3 regions of the Alcaligenes sp. NLF5-7 genome follow, and region 2 is predicted to be linked to each of the others. Evidence: riboswitches for the same ligand, from Rfam matches in the RefSeq annotation. Region 2 holds a riboswitch; each other region holds the start of a gene.
The links. Region 2 has a riboswitch for thiamine pyrophosphate ahead of thiC (phosphomethylpyrimidine synthase ThiC). Riboswitches for the same ligand answer to the same signal wherever they lie in the genome.
Positions count from the first base shown of each region.

Region 1: another riboswitch for thiamine pyrophosphate. It lies ahead of MID00_RS19315 (NUDIX hydrolase); the one in region 2 lies ahead of thiC (phosphomethylpyrimidine synthase ThiC).
Region 3: another riboswitch for thiamine pyrophosphate. It lies ahead of MID00_RS18295 (sodium:solute symporter family protein); the one in region 2 lies ahead of thiC (phosphomethylpyrimidine synthase ThiC).

Region 1 covers NZ_CP100755.1:4,170,817-4,177,953, forward strand. Annotated here, with positions in the region: gene MID00_RS19285 (helix-turn-helix transcriptional regulator) at 1-721, shown strand, start outside; gene MID00_RS19290 (LysR family transcriptional regulator) at 804-1,727, shown strand; gene MID00_RS19295 (nitronate monooxygenase family protein) at 1,785-2,717, opposite strand; gene MID00_RS19300 (cytochrome b) at 2,721-3,266, opposite strand; gene MID00_RS19305 (hypothetical protein) at 3,859-4,236, shown strand; gene MID00_RS19310 (tautomerase family protein) at 4,243-4,632, shown strand; TPP riboswitch at 4,678-4,796, shown strand; gene MID00_RS19315 (NUDIX hydrolase) at 4,841-5,314, shown strand; gene thiD (bifunctional hydroxymethylpyrimidine kinase/phosphomethylpyrimidine kinase) at 5,311-6,147, shown strand; gene MID00_RS19325 (response regulator transcription factor) at 6,462-7,137, shown strand, end outside.
Region 2 covers NZ_CP100755.1:2,379,863-2,386,999, reverse strand. Annotated here, with positions in the region: gene MID00_RS10960 (D-amino acid dehydrogenase) at 1-427, shown strand, start outside; gene MID00_RS10955 (helix-turn-helix domain-containing protein) at 514-1,275, opposite strand; gene MID00_RS10950 (helix-turn-helix domain-containing protein) at 1,388-1,762, shown strand; gene MID00_RS10945 (helix-turn-helix domain-containing protein) at 1,975-2,352, shown strand; TPP riboswitch at 2,393-2,487, shown strand; gene thiC (phosphomethylpyrimidine synthase ThiC) at 2,543-4,459, shown strand; gene MID00_RS10935 (OmpA family protein) at 5,601-6,179, opposite strand; gene MID00_RS10930 (tripartite tricarboxylate transporter substrate binding protein) at 6,445-7,137, opposite strand, start outside.
Region 3 covers NZ_CP100755.1:3,969,259-3,976,395, forward strand. Annotated here, with positions in the region: gene MID00_RS18280 (SDR family NAD(P)-dependent oxidoreductase) at 1-205, opposite strand, end outside; gene MID00_RS18285 (LLM class flavin-dependent oxidoreductase) at 358-1,650, opposite strand; gene MID00_RS18290 (3-oxoacyl-ACP reductase) at 1,647-2,429, opposite strand; TPP riboswitch at 2,480-2,577, opposite strand; TPP riboswitch at 2,644-2,751, shown strand; gene MID00_RS18295 (sodium:solute symporter family protein) at 2,893-4,332, shown strand; gene MID00_RS18300 (OmpA family protein) at 4,409-5,254, opposite strand; gene MID00_RS18305 (motility protein A) at 5,259-6,074, opposite strand; gene MID00_RS18310 (flagellar protein FlhE) at 6,213-6,593, opposite strand; gene pbpG (D-alanyl-D-alanine endopeptidase) at 6,841-7,137, shown strand, end outside.

The DNA of each region.
Region 1 (7,137 bases), 1.8 Mb from region 2:
CACCGGCAACCATGACTCGGAGCTGTCCTCGCGCCCCCATCAACACGCTCGCGGGCAGTTGTTCGGCTCCCTGCGCGGCCTGCTGTCCGTTGGAGTGGAGGACGCCGTTTGGGTAGTACCCGCCATCCATGCCGTCTGGCTGCCGCCGCACGTCCTGCACTCGGGCCAATCGCATGGCCCTTTTCATGGCTGGAGCGTCTATATAGACGAAGCAGCCTGCGCCGATCTGCCTTCCCAGGCCTGCACCTTGCGCACTTCCGGCCTGCTGCGTGAAGCCGTGCTGCGCGCCTGCTCCTGGGATTTGATTCCCGCCGCGCCCTTGCCCCAAGCCCAGGCTCATATTGCCTCCGTCATCCTGGATGAAATCCGCAGTCTGCCCATCGAACCTTTTGGGCTCCCGCTCCCCCAGGACCCGCGTTTACAACGCATTGCCCGCGCCCTGATTGCCGACCCCAGCAACAATCAGGGCATGGAACATTGGGCCGACTGGGCGGCGGTCAGCCTGCGCACTTTAAGCCGCCGTTTCGTGACAGAAACCGGCTTTAACTTCACCGCCTGGCGTCAACGCGCCCGCCTGATGCGCTCCCTGGAAATGCTGGCAGCCGGTGCCCCTGTCGCCACCATTGCCTATGATCTGGGGTATTCCAGCCCCAGTGCCTTTATCAGCCTGTTCAGACGCAGCTTTGGTCACACCCCGGCGAACTACCGCAATCAACTGTAAGCCCCCCCAAAGCGCTTTACGACTCATCAAGAATGCCATAAAGTGATTGATTAGAAATCCACACATCACTTTCAGAAATGGAATGACCGAGATGGAAATGCGTCAATTACAGATTTTTTGTGCGGTTGCCGAGCATGGCAGCTTTACTGCCGCTGCCCAGAAGGTGCACACCGTGCAATCGAACGTCACCATGCGCATCAAAGAACTGGAGGCCGAACTGGAACAGCCATTGTTCATACGCCAGAAAAGTGGTGTGGTGCTGACTCCGGCTGGCCATACCTTTCTGGCCTACGCCCGCCGTATCTTGCAACTGACCGAAGAAAGCCGTGCCGCCCTGCAAGACACCGGCACTCCCAGCGGTCTGCTGCGTCTGGGCTCCATGGAGACCACGGCCGCCATCCGTCTGCCCCAGGTTTTGACCCAATACCGCGAACGCTATCCCCAGGTTCAGTTGTCCTTGCAAACCGGCACCACGGCCGAGCTGATCAAGGCCATTGAGACCCACCAGCTCGATGGTGCGTTTGTCGGTGGCTTTCATCAAAACGCCGCCCTGACTCAAGAAGAAGTGTTTGAAGAAGAACTGGTGCTGGTCAGCAGCAAGGCGGTGGAATCCCTGCCTGCCCTGATTGAAAAAATTCCCCAACAAACCGTACTGGTCTTTAGAACTGGCTGCTTTTACCGCTCTACACTGGAACACTGGTTTTATCAGGCTGGGCTGGTGCCCAACCAGATCATGGAAATGGGCACACTGGACGGCATTCTGTCCTGCGTAGCCTCGGGCATGGGCATTACCCTGCTGCCCAAAGCGGTCGCCCAGAACAGCAGCTTGCGCCTGCCCGTGCAATGCCACGAACTGCCGCCTGACCTTGCGCGGGTAAAAACCGTGTTTATCCGTCGTGCCGACGCGAATCCTGGCTCGGCCCTGCGCAGCTTTGTGGCCCTGGCTCAAGCGCAGTTCGCCCAATTACCCAAACTGGATCAAGGCGAAGCCGCACTGTTGAGTTGACCGGTCAGCCTGTGGGTCTGTCCAGCCGCTCCGCACAGGCTATGCCGCAGTAAAGCGTCAGTACAAGCCCAAGGCCAGCTCCTCGACCCGCTCTGCCGCAGGCACAATGCTGTGGATCTTGCCCACGCCCTGACCGGCATACAAAGACAGTTTCCTGGCCATTCTGTCCTTATCAATTGCCCGCGCACCACCCCCGACCAGACGCAGCACATTCCACTTGTCACGGTTGGGAATCACGCGATGCGGTGTGCCATAAGTCCAGCCAAAGGAATAGCCAGTGCGATATTCCGTATCATCCGTGCTGGCTTCCAGAATCTTTTGCTTGTAGAGCGGATGCGCGTTGGACTCCTCGCTGGCCAGAAAGGCCGTGCCCACCAATACGCCGGAAGCCCCCAGGCTCATGGCCGCCCTGACATCCTGGCGGGTCGTAATCCCGCCTGCCGCCAGTACGGGACGACCTTGCGCACAGTCCAGAATCGCGGGTAGTAAAGACATCAGGCCAATGGTGCCGCGATTCAGATGGCCACCAGCCTCACCGCCTTGGGCGACGATAATGTCGGCCCCATGCGCAATCGCTTTACGAGCCAGAGCCACCGTGCCGGTTTGCACCATCACAATCATGCCGGCGTCTTTGGCGCGGGGAATCATGTCGGCGGAATAGTCCTCGGCATAGAACAGCGACAGGATGCGAGGCCGCTCCTGCAAGATCACTTGAAACTGGGCCTCGAACACCTCCGGGCCACCAAACTGCGGCACCACATTCACCCCGAAAGGCTGGTCCGTCAGTGCCCTGGTTTCCCGCAGCCACTTACGCAGCATCAAGGGAGCCAGACGCAAGCCACCCAGCACACCCATCCCACCCGCGTTCGCTACCGCCGCCACCAATTGCGGCCCGGAAATCGCAGCCATGCCCGCCAGAAAAATCGGGTACTGCACTCCGCACATATCCGTAATGACATTGCCCGCAAAGTCTCGATTTGCTTCGCTCATGATTTACAACTCCACCTGTTTGCCCAAGATGCGACGCAAGGCCAGATTCTTCAGTACAAAATGATTCTTGAATGCCCCGAAAAGGTGCAAGGCCAGCCCTGCCAAAAAGGCTGTGGCGCCAATATTGAACAGCACATCAACCACGGCTTTGACCTGCTCATTCGGGCTGATCACGGTCGGTAACGCCAGGCCACCGGGCAACTCCACCGCCACGCCAGCCGCCGCACGGGATAGCCAGACGGCGACGGGCAGCAGCACCATCGCCAAGGCCAGGGCTGTCGCCACGGAACGGGCCACTATTACTTCCACCGGGTTGGGCGAGCCCACCGGCAAGGGATGAAAAGAAGTCACCCGCGCCCAGAAACGGTAGATGGAAATCAGGAACAGCAGCGTCCCCAGCAGATTTTGCAGCTGCACCAGCCGCACCTCACCGGGGCTTTGGGCCAGGGCCACCCCCAAGCCCAGAATGGAAAACAGCAAGGCCGCTACAAGCCAGTGCAGCACAATAGTGATGGGCGAGAACCTGAGTCCGTTGTCGCGCAATTGCATGATTAGCTCCTTGAAAAGCTCACCGGGGGGCAAGTCCTCTACAGTGCAATACCGAGAGTGATACGTCGTGAGCCACCTGCCCAACAGGTACAAGCGGCCAGTGTCGGCAGTCACCTTGTCGCCTGCAGGCCTGGGCCTGTGTCACAGTGGCCTCAGAGCCTTGGCGGTGCCAAGAACCGTCGTTTAGAAGCCCTGACGATAAGCGCAGCAACCAATCAAGTAAAATGATGAATACTGATTAATAAAATCTTTTTTAGTGATTTATAAACAGAAAGTTCTTCTCAGAACGCCAGGCGGCAGGCGTGCAACCTTCATCATCAAACCATCCAAGGGCAACAAGTAACATCCGCTGGTAGTTCGCAAGAAACCGCAGGCTCATCCAGGCCTCGCCTACATGAATCTCTTTTTGATCATTATTAGTGATTCATAAAATCATTATTCATCATTTTACTTGATTCATTCAGTCTTCTATCTTCCCTATCGATAGCCCTGCTATCCCGCCCTCAAACCAGGAGACAGAAACCATGACTCGCCCAGCTGCCTATCTTGAACACTGTAAAAAAAGCCACGTCTTGCCCGGCTTTTGAATCTTATGGTGACGGACGCTCAACGCGACATCATCAAGACCGCTGCCCCGCTGCTGGCAAGCGGCAACAAAGCCCTGACCACCTATTTTTATGAATTGATACTGCGCGACTCCCCACCGATGAGCCCCTTGGCCAGCCAGATCGCCAACAATCACCTCGCTCTACAGGCCCAGCCCGAGCATGACCCAATGATGGGCACTTGCCAGCTGCAAGCCATACGCGAAGAGCTGATCGCGAGGATGACAAGCAACGAGCTCATAGATGGATGGGTCGCCGCCTATCAACAGTTATCGAATTTGCTAATCGAAGCCGAACGTCTGATTTACGACGATATGGCTATCACTTCCGGCGGCCTTGCAGACCGCAGCCCCAATCAAGAATGAACCATCATGCCACTACTGAAATTTGATCTGATTCAAGGCCGCAACGACAAAGAGCTGCGCCTGCTGCTGGACACCGCGCATCAAGCCATGGTGCAAGCCTTTGATGTTCCCGCCAGCGACCGCTACCAGTGCGTGACCCAGCATCGTCCCGGCGAGCTGATACTGGAAGACACCGGCCTGGGCTATCCGCGTAGCGACAAGGTGGTACTGCTGCACATCGTGTCCCGCCCCCGCAGCGAGAATCAAAAAATTCAGTTCTACCGTTTACTGGCAGAGCGGCTGGAGCAGAACTGTGGCGTCTCGCCCAATGATCTGATCATTGCTCTGGTCGAGAACAGCGATGCAGACTGGTCCTTCGGGCGTGGGCGGGCGCAGTTTTTGACGGGGGAGTTATAGGCTAAAGACAGGTATACTCGCCCAGACCGTTTTTACAGAAACGGTCTTTTCACCGAGGGGAGCCTGGCGAGCAGGCTGAGAAACTGCCCGAGCAGATTGCACCGCAGTGACCCGTTGAACCTGATCCGGGTCATGCCGGCGAAGGGACGGGTCTGTACCTGCTCGCCGCTTGCTGCCGGATGGCTATCCTTGACTAGGAGTTGCTATCTTGTCTTCTGACCACTCTCCCTCCCCCATCGGCCCGGTTGCCGCCACCCTGGCTGCCGTCATCCATCAAGACCGGATTTTGCTGATACGCCGCGCCAATCGCCCCGATGCAGGACGCTGGGCCTTTCCGGGTGGCAAGATTCGCGCGGGCGAAACCATCATGGCGGCGGCCCATCGGGAACTGACCGAAGAAACCGGCGTACAAGGCCAGGCCATGCAGCTCTTTGATGCGCTGGATGTATTTGACCGCGAACCCAGCGCCAGACCTTTGGCCTATTCGCATTTCATTCTGATTGCCGTGCTGTTTCGCTGGCAGCAAGGTGAGCCGCAAGCAGGCGATGACGCTCTGGACGCGCGCTGGTTCAGCAATGCGGAACTGGACAGTCTGGATGTGGCACACAGCTTTGATGTAGTACGAGTTGCCCGTCGGGCACTGGCATTGGCTACCACTCAAGATCAAGCAGGCCAAGCATGATTCCCAATGTCTTGAGTATTGCGGGCACGGACCCGACCAGCGGTGCCGGTATTCAGGCTGATCTGAAAGCCATGTATGCCTTGGGCGCTTATGGCATGAGCGTGATTACCGCCGTGGTCGCGCAAAACACCCAGGGTGTGCGGTGTTTTGTGGCGCTGGAGCCGGACTTTGTGGCGGACCAGTTGGATGCGGTGTTTGAGGATGTGCGCGTGGATGCCATCAAGATCGGCATGATCGCCAATGCAGGGATTGCGGAAGCAATTGCAGACCGCCTGCACCATCACGGTCTGGACTGCCCGATTGTGCTGGACCCGGTCATGGTCGCTAAAAGCGGGGATCGTTTGCTCAGCCCCGAAGCCGTGTCCGTCGTGCGCGACAGGCTGCTGCCCATGTGTACCCTGCTTACCCCCAACTTGCCCGAAGCGGGCGATCTGCTGCACAAACCGGAACCCGCCTCACTGCAAGAGATGCACAGCACCTTAAGCGAACTGTGCTTGCTGGGCCCTGCGTGGGTGCTGTTAAAGGGCGGCCATCTGGACGGCCCGGACAGTGTGGATTTGCTGCAAGGCCAAGGGCAAAGCCATGTTTTTCAGTCGCCACGCATTCCGACACGCAACACGCATGGCACGGGCTGTTCGCTGTCCTCCGCCATTGCTGCTCTGTTACCGGGCCGCAGCGTACCGACCGCGGTAGGCTTGGCCAAGGAATACTTGAATGGCGCTTTGGCCGCGGCTGACCAATTGCGGATTGGCTTGGGGCAAGGTCCGGTCCATCACTTCCATGCTTTGTGGTCACCTGCAGAGAGTAAGGCGACCTCCCCAATCCAGGAATAGAGCCCACCTTGTATTGGGCCTCATAGCGCCACCCGCATTTTTTAGCCAATGGACAAACATCCCAGACAATTTCCGGCGCATTTCCGGATTTCCAGCCCGACAGCCCTGAGACTTTTATTAGAATAATGTGCTGACTAATTACTCCTATAATTCAGAGCACATGACAGTATTAACAGGATGAATCAATATTTATATTTCCTGACATCAAACATTACCGTTTTGTCATGTTCGCCTCATAGTCGGGATCAGCCTTTTTGATCAATCCATTTCTGGAATGGATGAGTCTGCCACTTCATAAATCTCCGAGAAGCCAAATGTGGAATTGCTTACTGATTGAAGACGACCGGGAAAATGCCCGGTATTTAGTGAATGGCTTATCCGAGCTGGGCTATTCGGTGGTGACCAGTCATGATGGCGTTTCCGGTTTGGAAAATGCCATGAAAGACGTATGGGATGTGATTATCCTGGATCGCATGCTACCCAATAATGTCGATGGCCTGTCCATTCTTTTTACTTTGCGATCTTTAGGTAAAAAAGTCCCTGTACTGGTATTAAGTGCCTTATCCGGCGTAGACGACAAAGTTGATGGTTTGAAAGCCGGTGGCGATGATTATTTAATCAAGCCCTTTTCCTTTCAGGAATTGGCCGCCCGCCTGCATGCCCTGATACGCCGCAGCAGTGACAATGCAGAAATCAAGAATCTGCAGGTGGATGATCTGGTCATGAATATCCGCAACCAGAAAATCTCCCGTGGCGACGAGGTGCTGGAGCTGCAACCTCGTGAAATCAAGCTGCTGTCCTACCTGCTGATGAACAGCCACAAGATCGTTACCCGCACCATGCTGCTGGAAGTGGTCTGGGGCTATAACTTCGACCCCCAATCCAATGTGATTGATGTGCTGGTCAGTCGTTTGCGGCGCAAGGTGGACAAGGAAGGCGCCACGCCCCTGATCCATACCGTGCGTGGCCGTGGCTATGTACTTAGCGACA
Region 2 (7,137 bases):
CATTACCGCCACAATTGCGGATGCCTCGCGTGCGCCTCAGTCCACTTTGCTGGATGAAAGCTACAAGATCGCCCTGACCCGCTTTGATAATCGCATTCGCGTGGGCGGCATGGCCGAGGTCGTCGGCTTTAACAAGCGCCTGAATCCCCGCCGTGAACAGACCTTGCTGATGGTCCTGAATGATCTGTTCCCCGGCAGCTACCAAAGCGATGCAGATCTGCATTTCTGGACCGGCCTGCGTCCCAAGACGCCGGACAGCACCCCAATTGTGGGGCGTAGCCGCTACTCCAATCTGTTCCTGAACACCGGCCACGGTACGCTGGGATGGACCTTGGCTACCGGCAGTGCACAATTGCTGGCTGATCTGATCAGCAACAAGGAGCCTGCCATCCGTGCAGACGACTTGTCGGTGCAGCGCTACTACTAAGCCCTGCCCCCCACAGCATGAACAAAGGCTCTGCCGGTATAACCGACAGGGCCTTTTTCAACTGCCCTGCCCTGATGACATCCTGACTAGGCCAGCAACTGGCAATTAGCAGCGAACATATAGCCCCAGTTATGAATCGAGCGGATAGGCAGAACCGTGCCTCCCTGGTTGAATTTGCGTCTCATACGGCTGACCAGAACGCCCAGGCGGTTGATATGCGAAGCACCGGGTGGATTGCTGATTACATCCGTTTTACTAGCCACAGCCCGCATCAACTCGTAATGACTGGCCCGGCGATCCTCTTCGCGCAGCAAGCGGACGATGAAGGCGCGCTCCGTGCTGGTCAGGCTAAACGAGATCCCGACAGGCGATATCAAGGCCCAGCCCTCCTGATCCAGCACCCACTCCTGGGGCTGAGACGGTTCAGGAATGATGGGCATCTGCATCATGCGCCGCTGCAAGCTGTGCAAACTGGCTGCCAGCAACTCCAAAGACGCATCCCTGGGGCAAAACTGATCTCCGCCGCTATGCAAGGCTTGCAGCATGGCCGAGTCCGTCGCATCAGACTGCATCAGGATTCCAATTTGCGGACACAGCATACGTAAGCGCACGGCCGCCGAGCAGATTTCCGCCAAGGCCCCGCCCAACCAGGCAATACATATCGAACCGGCGTAACGGCCCCGCGTTTGGGCCAACTGCAGCAAAGCCGTCGCATCCGGACAAAAAATAAGACGATAACCACGTTCTGCCAGAGCCTGAATTTGTTGTTCTAGTAAGTTTCGATCAGGGATAGACGTGGCCAGGTACAGAACAACAGGACCGCCAGCAATTTCATTTGCAACCGACATAGTTGATACCTTAACTATAATGACATCTGATGACTATGCCGGACAGTATAAATCACGACTGTGATTTTTAATTAAAACCATCGTGTTTGGCTTTACATCAACAATCTGTTGTGTGAAACATTTCTCCGAACGCCTTCGCCACGCACGTCAACATCGCGGTCTTTCTCAGGCAGATTTGGCACGTCTATGCGGATTGACCCAGAGCGCCATCTCCAATTATGAAAATGGCACTCGTCGGGATGCACGTGAAATTCTGGAGTTGAGCAGAGCCTTGAATGTCAGCGCTTTGTGGTTGCGCAAGGGTATCGGCACGATGGAGTTCACGCAGGACAGCTACACATTGTCCGAACCCCTGGATGGTCCTCCCATTGTTACCTGGCCTTTCCGTCTGTTTTCCGTCGATGAAGTGGTTGCTTTGGCAGATGGCGAACGTGATTTGCTCGATCGCACTTTGCGTCATTTACTGGACGGCATGAAAAAACGCTAGGCACCGTACGTTCTACCCGCCTATACCGCCTGCCTTGTTAAACACCCCTGACATTCAAGCTTTAAGCACAGGCTTGAACCCGACAAATCTGGTGCTGCTCCCATCTTAAGCTTCTCTTCGTTTCATTCAGCCGGTTAAGCCAGACATTTTTATCACATACGACATCTTTACTCAAAACCATCGTGCAGGGCGTTCCATGAACAATCTGTACTGTGAAACACTTCTCTGATCGCCTCCGCCACGCCCGCCTGCAACGCGGCTTTTCTCAAGCCGAGCTGGCTCGTCTGTGCAACCTCAGTCAAAGCGCCATCTCCAATTACGAGAGTGGTACGCGGCGTGACGCGCGCGAAATTCTGGATCTGGCCAAAGCCCTGAATATCAGTGCTCAATGGCTGAAAAACGGGCTGGGCAATATGGAGCTGAGTGCAGCCCATGCTACCACCTTGCAAGACTCCGGCGAAGGCCCACCGATTGTGACCTGGCCCTTCAACCGCTTTTCCGTGGACGAGATTGTGGCTTTGCCACCCAAAGAGCGTGACCACCTGGATCAAACCATCCGTCATCTGCTCAACGGTATGAAAAGAAAATAAGCCTTATACGTCCACAAGCAGCTCCAAGATACCTATACTTGTCAGCACGCAGGGGTACTCGCCATTTGGCGGGTTGAGATAAACCCTCGTACCAGTACGGATAATGCCGATGCTGGGAGCGTGTGCCACAGGTGCAATGCCTGCACGGCACTTCTTCCTATATCGGCTCCACCATTTCTTTGGAGCTGCAATGACAAGCAAAACCCCTTCTTTTACGGCCACAGCGGCCAGCGTAGACCCGGCTGCGATCCAGCCCTTACCCAACTCCCGAAAAATCTACCAAACCGGCTCACGGCCTGATCTGCGTGTGCCTTTTCGGGAAATCTCCCTGGCTGATACGCCCAGCCACTTCGGCGCCGAGCCGAATCCTCCCTTAAGCGTTTATGACACCAGTGGTCCTTACACGGACCCCTCGGTACAGATCGATATTCGCAAAGGCCTGCCACCGCTACGCCAAGCCTGGATCAGCGAGCGCAAGGACACCGAGTTGATGGCGGGGCTCAATAGCCAGTACGGTCAGGCCCGCCAGGCCGATCCGGAGCTGGATACTTTACGCTTCGAGTTGAAGCGCCAGCCACGACGCAGTATTTCGGGCGCTAATGTCACGCAAATGCATTACGCAAGGCGCGGCATCATCACTCCCGAAATGGAGTTTGTGGCGATTCGGGAAAATCTGCGACGTGAGCAATACATTGAAAGCTTGCGCGCCAGCGGTCCGCAAGGTGAAGAGATGGCTCGTCGCCTGACCAAGGTACACCCTGGTCAAGGTTTCGGTGCCAGCTTGCCCACCACGGTCACCCCCGAGTTTGTTCGTGATGAGATTGCGCGTGGCCGAGCCATTTTGCCCGCCAATATCAACCACCCGGAAACCGAGCCCATGATTATTGGCCGCAACTTCCTGGTGAAGATCAACGCCAATATCGGTAACTCCGCCCTGGGCTCCACCATTGGCGAAGAGGTCGAAAAAATGACCTGGGCGATTCGCTGGGGTGCGGACACCATCATGGATTTGTCCACGGGCAAGAATATCCATGAGACGCGCGAATGGATTATTCGCAACTCGCCGGTTCCTGTCGGTACGGTGCCTATTTACCAGGCCCTGGAAAAGGTCGGCGGCATTGCCGAAGATCTGACCTGGGATATTTTCCGCGACACCTTGATTGAGCAGGCCGAGCAAGGCGTGGACTATTTCACCATTCATGCCGGTGTGCGTTTGCCCTTTATTCCCATGACGGCCAGCCGCATGACAGGCATTGTTTCGCGCGGTGGTTCCATCATGGCAAAGTGGTGTCTGGCGCATCACCGCGAAAGCTTCCTGTACGAGCATTTCGAGGACATCTGCGAGATCATGAAGCAGTACGACGTGGCTTTCTCGCTAGGCGATGGCTTGCGTCCCGGCTCGGGCTATGACGCTAATGATCAGGCACAATTCGCGGAACTGCGTACCCTGGGCGAGTTGACCCAGGTAGCGTGGAAGCATGATGTTCAAGTCATGATTGAAGGTCCTGGTCATGTGCCTTTGCATTTGATTCCAGAGAACATGCAGTTGCAGCTGGAGCACTGTCATGAGGCCCCCTTCTACACCTTGGGGCCTTTGGCAACGGACATTGCGCCGGGCTACGATCACATCACTTCCGGTTTGGGTGCAGCGATGATTGCCTGGCAAGGTACGGCGATGCTGTGCTATGTGACGCCCAAGGAGCATCTGGGCTTGCCGAACAAGAAGGACGTGAAGGACGGCATCATCACGTACAAGATCGCAGCACATGCCGCGGACTTGGCCAAGGGACATCCTTCGGCGGCATTCCGGGATAATGCCTTGTCCAAGGCGCGCTTTGAATTCCGCTGGGATGATCAATTCAATCTGGGTCTGGACCCGGATACAGCGCGTGAGTTCCACGACGAGACTTTGCCGAAAGACTCGATGAAAGTGGCGCACTTCTGCTCCATGTGTGGCCCCAAGTTCTGCAGCATGAAGATTTCGCAGGATGTACGGGACTATGCCAAGGCTAACGGTCTGGATGAGCAGTCCGCTGTGGATCAGGGGATGAAGGAGATGTCAGTGCAATTTGTTCAGCAAGGCAGCAAGCTGTATCAGGAGGCTTGATGCTGTGTTGAATACGGGCCGGGTGTGAACATGATCTTTGTTTGATCAGGCCTTGATGGGTTAAAGCCCTGGGTGGATTCTTTCTGCCTGGGGCTTTTTCTTTTTGGGGGCTTCGTCATTTCATTTATTGGAAAGCGAGGTTTAACAGTCAGAAGAGATCGTTGCTGAAGACGCCAGTTAAGCCTAGCTTCAGGGTGTCCGGGCTGAGGGTTTGCCGGTGCTGCGCACCGGTGCCCTTGTCAGGAGATAGCTACGGGCGCATCCTGAACTCGCCGGGTACTTGGTCCCCCGGACCAAGTACAAGCGTCCGGCTCAAACAGCAGGATGCTTGCACCCCTACGCTATCTCCCGACCGCGGCAAACCCTCTGAACCGCCCGGACACCCTGAAGCTAGGCTCAACTGGCTCACAATCGTTTTTTCTGGACGGTTCAAACTGCATCCTTGAATGGCGTGTGGCACTTTCTGGTCTGCGTCGAATCTCTGACCTCTGACCTCTGACCGACCTATCACCCATCACCTATCACCTATCACCTGAGACCTTTCACCTCCGACCCCTCTCCTCAGACGTCAAACCTCAGACCCAAGATCCGAAATCCCAAATCTCAGACCCAGACCCAGACCCAGACCCTCAATACATGATTGCTTGAATAGCCACGGTATGAGCCCTTGGGGGCGGTGGGGACCCGGAGGGGCGATTCAGAGTACTTGCCGCAGGCGGGGGCATCATCCGGGGTGCAAGCACTCTGCTGTTTGAGCGGGGCGCTTGTGGTTCGTCCGGGGGACGAACCACCCCGCGAGTTCAGAGTGCGCCCGGATGATGTCCTCGACAAGGGGACCGGTGCGCAGCACCGGCAAGTGCTCAAGCCCCTCCGGGTCCCCACCGCCCCCAAGGGCGTGCTCACTACCTGGTTCTACTCAATAATCAGCGCTGACTCCCAAGCAACGGTAACGCCCTCAACGACAACTGATAACCGTCAATTGCCAGCTCACGGCTAACAACAGACAACAGACAACAGACAACAGACAACAAGCAAAGAATACCGCCCTCAAACCGCGTCACTCCTCCCCGATCGAACACAAAAAAGCCCGGTTAAAAAACCGGGCCTTTTGTCAGCACGCCCTAAGGCGGCAAGCAGAGACTTACTTCTGCGGAGCGTACAAATACAACTCCACGCGGCGGTTCATGGCACGGCCTTCAGCCGTCGCATTATCGCCAATAGGAGCATTCGGGCCACGACCTTCAACCATCAAACGACCTTGTCCCACACCTTGCTGCGTCAGGTAATTCGTGACAGCGCTTGCGCGGTTAACCGACAAAGTTTGATTGGTCTGTGCCGACCCGGTGCTATCGGTATGACCGACAGCCTTGGCACGCAACTCTGGATGCTGATTCATGGCGCGAGCCACACTATCCAGAACAGGCAGCAAAGCAGGCTTTAACTGATAATGGCCGGTATCAAACGACACACTGCTAGGAATATTGACCCGCAAGCTGCCATCGGGCATTTCGGTCACATCCACACCCAGGCCAGTTGCGCCAGACTGCTGAACATCCTTTTTAATGCCAGACCAGTTGTACGCTGCAATACCACCAGCCAGTGCACCGATACCTGCACCAATCATGGCGGCCTTGCTGCTATCACCAATCAAAGCCCCAAGACCAGCCCCCACAGCAGCGCCGCCACCCGCACCCACTGCGGTACGACCACCTGTGCTCATATTGTCCATCGTGCCGCAAGCGGCCAAAAGGGAAAGAGCACCAGCACATGCTGCTAATTTTGCAGAACGAATGGAAATTGTCATTATTGGCTCCGTAATCTCAAATTAAGTACCAGGACCACTTGAATGCCTCCAATACTAGCAAGAGGCACCGCAAGCAGGTACTTCAAAACAGACTTCACTGCCTTCTTTAACAATTCTTGATCTTGCCAGCGACCACACAAACTGCAGTCACTGATTGCCTGGGGGCTAAGTACTTGAAAGCTTAGAACAACTCGGCACCCGAGTCGGCAACGACTTCTTTGTACTTCTTCAGATCATTGCTGACAAGCTCGCTGAATTCAGCCATGGTACCAGGCTCCACATCCGAGCCCATGGTAGCCAGTGCTTCACGCACGGCCGGATCCATCAAAGCCTTGGAATAAGCGGCATGCAGCTTGTCCAGCACAGGCTGTGGTGTACCGCCAGTAGCAAACACACCGAACCAGGTGCCCAAATCAAACGGTTTCACACCAGCCTGCTCCATGGTGGGAACGTCAGGCAGGAAGCTGGAACGCTCCAGAGTCGTCACAGCCAGGGCCTTGACGGTATCTGCCTTGATCAGCGGCGCTGCCGAAGCCAGGTTGTCGAACATGAAATGCACTTGGCCTGCCAGCAAAGCCGTCTTGGCGGGGTTGGCACCGGCGTAAGGCACATGCACGGAATTGATCTGGGCACGGGTGTTCAGGACTTCACCGGCCAGATGACCCGCACTGCCATTACCGCCCGAAGCAAAGTTCATTTGACCGGGATGCTCTTTGGCGTAGCTGATCAGATCCTGCACCGAAGCAATCTTGTTTTGTTCGGCAAACTCTTTGTTCACGATCAGGATGTTAGGCACCGAGGCAACCAGGGCGATAGGCGCAAAGCTCTTGACCGGGTCAAAAGGCACCGTCTTGTACAGCCAGGGGTTGATGGA
Region 3 (7,137 bases), 1.6 Mb from region 2:
GATCAGCCAGCACCGCTTCTGCTCGCGCACGATCGGTCAAATCCACGCTGACCGGTACAAAACGCTCGCCCAGTTCGGCGGCCAGGGCATCGAGCTTGTCCTGACGACGCGCCAGACCCAGCACGGTGTGTCCTTCAGATACCAATTTACGGGCAAGCGCAGCCCCAAACCCTGAGGAGGCCCCGGTGACAACGGCGGTTTTCATAGTGCGATCCCTATACAGCTCGCTGCTCGTTAAGCAGGCGACAATTAAAGCATTAAGGATAGCAAACTTCAGGAGCTTCGTAGCCTCTTCACCCTAGGGAAAAAGCGGACAAATCCGTCTATGGAAATGCCCGCTTTTTTCTTGCCCTGGCATCAGGCGGCAGGCCGCTCCAGGCCCAGGTGGCCGCGCAGGGTCGCATGCTCGTATTCCTGACGGAACAGCCCGCGTTTTTGCAGAACCGGAATCACCTGCTCAACAAAGTCACGAATGCCATTGGGCAAGGAAGGCGGCATCAGGTTAAAACCATCCGCTCCTTCGTTGCGCCACCATTGCTCAATCTGATCCGCAATGGACTCCGGCGTACCGACCATGGTGCAGTGACCGCCGCCAGCAGCGATTCGGCCCAGCAACTGGCGCACTGTCGGTTTTTCCATTTCCACAATGCGCAGCATGGTGGCATAGCGCCCTTTGGGGCCTTTGAAGCTTTCCAGTGGCGGCAGTGGTGGCACTGGCGCATCCAGCTCCCAATTCATGCAGTCCTGGCCGACAAACATGCCCAGCTGACGCAAGGATGTCTCGGCGGGTAGCAATTCGTCCAGCTCTTGCTGCTTGCGGCGCGCCTCTTCCATGGTGGAGCCCACATAGGTCACCAAACCCGGCATCACAGGCACATCCACGCCACGGCCCGCTTCACGCACGCGTCGTTTGATATCGCGGTAATAGGATTGGGCCGAGGGCAAATCATAAGCCACAGCGTAAATAGCCTCCGCTTTGCGGGCGGCCAAATCACGGCCTTGCTCAGAAGCACCTGCCTGAAACAGCACCGGCTGGCCTTGCGGCGAACGTGGCAAGGTCAAGGGCCCATCCACCAGGAAGTGATCGCCCTTATGCAGGATCTGGCGAACCTGATCCACTTTGGCGTAATCGCCCTTTCTGTCCATGACCAAAGCACTGTCGCTCCAGGAGTCGAACAGTTGCAATGCGGTATCGACAAACTCCTCAGCCCGCGCATAGCGCCAGGCATGATCGGGCATGGCTTCGTAGCCGTGGTTACGCGCTTCCGAGTCAAACATGGATGTCACCACATTCCAGCCCATCCGCCCATTGGATACATGATCCAAAGAGCACAACATGCGTGCCGCCACAAACGGCGTGTAAAAGGTACTGGAAACGGTACTGATCAAGCCGATACGTTCGGTGGCTCGCGCCAGCGCAGCCATCATGGTCAAGGGTTCCAGAAACCAGCGCGGACCATCGGACACGTTATCGCTGGACTGACCATCGGCAAAGAAAATAGCGTCCAGCTTGCCGCGCTCGGCAATTTGGGTCAGCTCTTCGTAAAACCGGACATCGCCCAAACGTTCGACCTGCGAATCAGGATGGCGCCAGGCTGCTTTGTGGTGCCCGCAGCCCATAATGAACAAATTGAAATGCAGCTGTCTCATCCGTTTTTCACCAATCCACCGTCAACAACCAGATTCTGTCCTGTTACGGCACGCGCCCACGGACCGGCGAAGAACAAGGCCGCATCGGCAAACTCCTCGGGCGTGGTCACGCGGCGCAAGGGGGTGCTGGCCGCAATCAAGTCAAACACCGCTTCGGGTGTGGCCGCGGACGCGTCGGTTGTACGCAGCAAACCACCGGAAATCATGTTCACGGTGATCTGATCCGGCCCCAGATCGTGCGACAAGGTGCGTGTCATGGACAACAAGGCCGCCTTGGCCGCGGTGTAATCGTGGTAAGGCACCACGGGGTTCTGAAACAGGTTCGTGCCGATATTGATAATGCGGCCAAAACCAGCTTGTTTCATGCCAGGCAGGGCGGCCTGTGTAGTGTTCAAGGCACCGCCCACAATGCCTTCCAGTTGCTGGTTCAGTTGAGCCCACGTCAAGGTATCGGCATGGGAACGGGCATCGCCGTTGAAGGAAAACTCGGGCAAGGCGTTATTGACGACGGTGGTGATGGGCTGGCCAAAGTGCGCCTGCGCCTTGGCAAACAAGGCTTGTACCGAAGCCGCATCCGTCACGTCCGCCTGCACGGCCAGACATTGCTGCGGAAATTCGTCCGCCAGCGCCTGAGCGGCTGCTTCACTTTTCAGGTAATTGATCACAACTTTTGCGCCCTGGCCCGCAAAGGCGCGTACCAGACAAGCCCCCAGGCCGCGTGCGCCGCCGGTGACCAGAACAAGTTGTTGAGAGAGTTCCGAGACGTGTTCCACAGACATGACATTCCTTGCAAAAATTCGGCGAGGATGTCGGCCCAGTTCGGACGCAGGGCCATGGATTCGGACATCCCTTCGCCAGTATGAGCTGGATCAGGTTCGACGGGTTTTATCTCAGCCCTTTCCAAGAAGGACACCCCGTGCCGCAGGCAGACCATAGCATAAATCGGACTAAACCGTATTATTGACATTTGAAAGAAGCTCTCCTACTCTTCTAGCCTGTTCCTGGGGGAGTCCTTAACGGGCTGAGACTCCGCATTCAAGCGGTAACCCTTAGAACCTGATCCGGATCATGCCGGCGAAGGGAAAGGAAACGCGGCCTGGCAGCCTGCCCGCTCTTGTCTATGCGGCGCATTCACAAGCTCACACGCCCCATTTCAATCCCTCCATTTTTCTGCGCCCTGTTCTGGCATCCTGCCAGCCTGGCCGGTTTGTGCCTGTTCAAGCAGGCTTTTGGGGAGATCTCATGCTGGACCAAAGTGCCACCCTCCTGTGGCTAATCGTTTTTTCCGCTGCTTTTGCCTTGGCCGGGGTGCTGTACGCCCGCCACTACAACAGCTCCCTGGAAGACTTTGTGGTGGCTCGCAACAGCCAAAGCTCGGTCGCTACCATTCTGACTTTATTGGCCTCCTCGCTGGGTGCCTGGATTCTGTTCTCGCCCGCACAAGCAGCCAGCTGGGGCGGTTTAAGCGCTGTCATCGGCTATGCCATTGGCTCCATGTCGCCCCGTCTGGCCATGATTCCACTCGGCAAGCGCATGCGCGAATTGCTGCCTCGCGGCCACAGCCTGAGCGAGTTTGTCATCGCCCGCTACGGTCGCCCCATGTATGCGCTGACTCTGGTCATCATGCTGTTTTACATGTTCATCTCCATGACGGCAGAAATCACCGCCATGTCCAAGATGATTACCCTGATTGCCCCGATTCCTTTGTGGGTCACGGCCAGCATTGTGTTGCTGGCCACGCTGATCTACACCTCTTACGGCGGTTTGCGTGCTTCCATCTTTACCGACAAGGTGCAGATGTTTGTGATTCTGCCCATGCTGTTCCTGATCGTGATGTTCGGCTGGCAAGCGGTGGGCGGCCCGGTACAGTTGTTTGACAACGTGAAACTGGAAGCTCCTCGACTGATCGAGCTTAGCGATCCCGTAGGCGTGAAGGCTGGCCTGACGTTCTTTGTCGCCATCTTGCTGACCGGCCTGTTTCACCAAGGTAACTGGCAACGTATCTATGCCGCCAAAGACACCAAGTCCATGCGTCGCGGCTTTTTGTTGGGTGGTTTGTTTGTAGCGCCCTTCATTTTCCTGATGGGCTTGTTTGGCCTGGCCTTTGTTGGTCTGGGCTCGCCCGGTGACAGCTCCGTGGCCCTGTTCAATGTAATTTTGCCGCACGTACCTGTCTGGTTCCTGGTGCTGCTGATTCCGTTAGGCCTGTCCCTGGTCATGAGCAGTGCCGATACCGCAATCAGCGCTGTCTCCAGCCTGATTGCCGTGGACTTGAGCCGCATCATGCCGCATCGCAACACCGCCCAAATGATGAGTCTGGCGCGTTCCCTGATCTGGATTTGCTCCATCCCTGTGCTCTACGCCTCCTCACAAGGCTTTAGCGTACTGTACTTGTTCCTGTTGGCAGACTTGCTGTGCTCGGCAGCGGCCTTCCCGGTTTTCTTTGGCCTGTACAGCCGCCGCTACGATGGCTTTACGGCCACCATCAGCACCATCGGTGGTCTGGTCGCCGGTCTGGCCGTATTCCCGCGCCCCAATGGTCCTATGGATTACTTGCTGGAGTCCTTCCTGCTGGCCGCGATTGTGCCGGTAGTGATCAGTGTTCTGATCATGCCCTTGCGTCGTCACCTGCCCAAGTTCGATCTAGGCTCTCTGGCTTCCTCCACGCGCGTACTGGACTAAGTCAGACGCGTTGAATTTCGGCTCAAAACAAAAACCCCGGTTTGCAACATACAAACCGGGGTTTTGTGTTAAAGGCTCATGGGACGGGGCTTTCAGGCTGTGCTTGGGGAGTCTGCACAATAATTTCAACCCGTCGATTCGTCGCACGGCCTTGCGAGGTGCCGTTATCCCCCAAAGGCCGGGTATCGGCATAACCGACAGCGCTCAGTCGCTGGCTGCCAATTCCGTTGGCTTCCATATAACGCACTACGCTACCGGCACGCGCACCTGATAGTTCCCAGTTGGATGGGTAGCGATAACTACGAATCGGCACCGAGTCCGTATGACCTTCAATCACAATAGGATGGGTGGATTTCTGCAGTACGGCAGCCAGTTGGCGTAATACCGTCAAACCTTCCAGCCCCAGATCCGCACCGCCCGAGTTAAACAGAATTTCGCTATTGATACGAAAGCTCACGGATTGGTCGTTCATGACCACATCGATATTGTCGCCCAAGCCGTCCAGATCCAGACCGTGATTGCCTTTGCCTTGTCCCTCACCCTGACCAGCGTCCGGGAAAAGGCCCGCCCCAGCAGGCAACAAACCGGCTCCGTCCTTGCCTGCTTGGGCCACGACTGTAGCCCCTCCCTGCCCTTGTCCCTGCGCCGCCGTTTGCGCCCGCTTACCCGCAAAGGACAGCATCACAATCATCAAGACCAGCAACAAGGTCATCATGTCCAGATACGTGGTCAACCAGGCTTCTTCTTCCTCGGGCACCGCCAGCCCTGGATCATTCCAGGGGCGGCTACGACGACGACTGCCCAGATTGCTGGCCAGTTGTTGTTCGATTTTGGCGCCGCGAGCTTGCTCCAGTTCCTTTTGCAAGGCTTTCTGGCGGTCAGCAAGTTCACCCAAAGTCAGGTCCTGCTCCATGTTTCCCATGGGATCAGCCCCGTTCCGGAGCCGGGTCCGCATCATCATCGCGGCCGCCCCGGTCATTGATCTCGTCCTGATACTGAGCCATGAAGGAGTTCAGCGTCTCACGCATCAAGGCCGGGCCACGGCGCTGGCTCATCATGGACACACCTTGCATGATCATGTTCATCAGAACCACACGCTGTTCGGTACGACGCTCCAGCTTCACCGCCACGGGCTTGAAGACCAGATTGGACAGCAGCACGCCGTAGAACGTCGTCATCAAGGCCAGAGCCATTTGCTGACCAATAGACGTAATGTCACCATCGCCCAGCAAAAACATCAGGTTGACCAAGCCAATCAGCGTGCCGACCATACCGAAGGCCGGTGCAAAGCTGGCCATCAAACGGAACAATTGCGCTTCTGCATGTTCACGAGCACGCAAACGGCTGATACGCCATTGCAAAAGGTCTTCAATATCTTCCTGGGGTGCCCGATCAATCACCAGCTGAACGCCGGTTTTCAGAAAAGGGTTGGCCACTTTTTCCAGCGCCTCTTCCACCGCGCGAATATCCCCCATCATCCACAGGCGGGAGATATTGATCAGCTCGTCCATATCCTGCTGGGTATACAGGCGTTCATTGCGCAGCACGGTGCCGATCAGACCAAAAATACGGACAACTTCGCTTAAGGGATAACTGATGAACGTCGCGGCCAAGGTACCTACCAGCACCACGGCCAGACTGGGCAGGTCCACAAACAAGGCGGGGTTTTCTGCCGTAAAAAACAAGATCACGGCAAACAGCAGCACGCTGGCTACGATGCCGATCAGAGTAGAGGGGTTCATGCACAAGTCCTGGTTATGGCCCGATGGGCATCAGGACTACATATCGGCAGTACGGCAGGTTTCTTTAGGTCTGGACTTTGAGGTGGATCAAGTACAAGAGCAATTAAATCGTTTATTAGGAAACCGCCTTATTTCAGGCTAGCGCTGGTAATTCACCCGTATCGAGGCCTGCACACGCACAGGCTCTGTGCTACCCGCCCAGCTCCACACCTCATGCACCAGCACAAAGCCAAGACGCGCATCCTGACCGGCAAAGGCCCTGGTACTTAATACCGAACCATTCATGTCCACACAGGAGCCGCCTTGCAAGCACAAACGGCTTTTCAGAATGGCGCGCCCATTGTGGTGATAACTGACTTCCACCTTGCCTATGCTTGAAGCCTGTGCTCGCACCGCCTCTGCAGGCAGGAAGCTTTGCTGGGTGCTGGGCGAGCTGGTGGTGATGGCATTGCTAAGCTGTTCCCCGTCCCAAGCCAAGGAGGCAGCATGACTGGCCAGCGGTAATGAAACCAGGACCATAGAAAGCAGGAATCGATTTAAAAAACTGTTTATAAAAACAGGTTTTTTATTATTTTGGACTTTCAGAAAAAACATAAGCTGTGTTTTTATACAGATAAAAATAAGTTTCTTAATGATACCGCGCAGATATCTTAATTTTTTTTTAACTTTGAGCCGTAAGATACTAATATAAAGAGGATTTTTTCTGGTAGCATAAGCGCATAAATTCTCTCCGCCCTTCTGTTTCTCGCCTACCGGGAACTGAAAAATGCCTCAGACCAGAACAAATAAATTCATTCGACGTGCGCTATGTGTTTTATTTCTAGCGCCTTTTTCGATTTCGTCCTTTGCGCAGACACTGGCGCTGGCCGAGCCATCCACACTGGATGAAGCCACAGCCGCCATCAGCTACAACGTGCCGCATCTGGTTTTCGAGAAAAACCTGCAGCCTATCAGCTATAGCGAGAACGATAGCCGCCGCGCGCTTAATGCCCTTAAACACGACGCCCTGATTCAGCACGCAGCCCTGCGGTCAGAAATTGCCTTTGTGCAGGATCTGGAATCG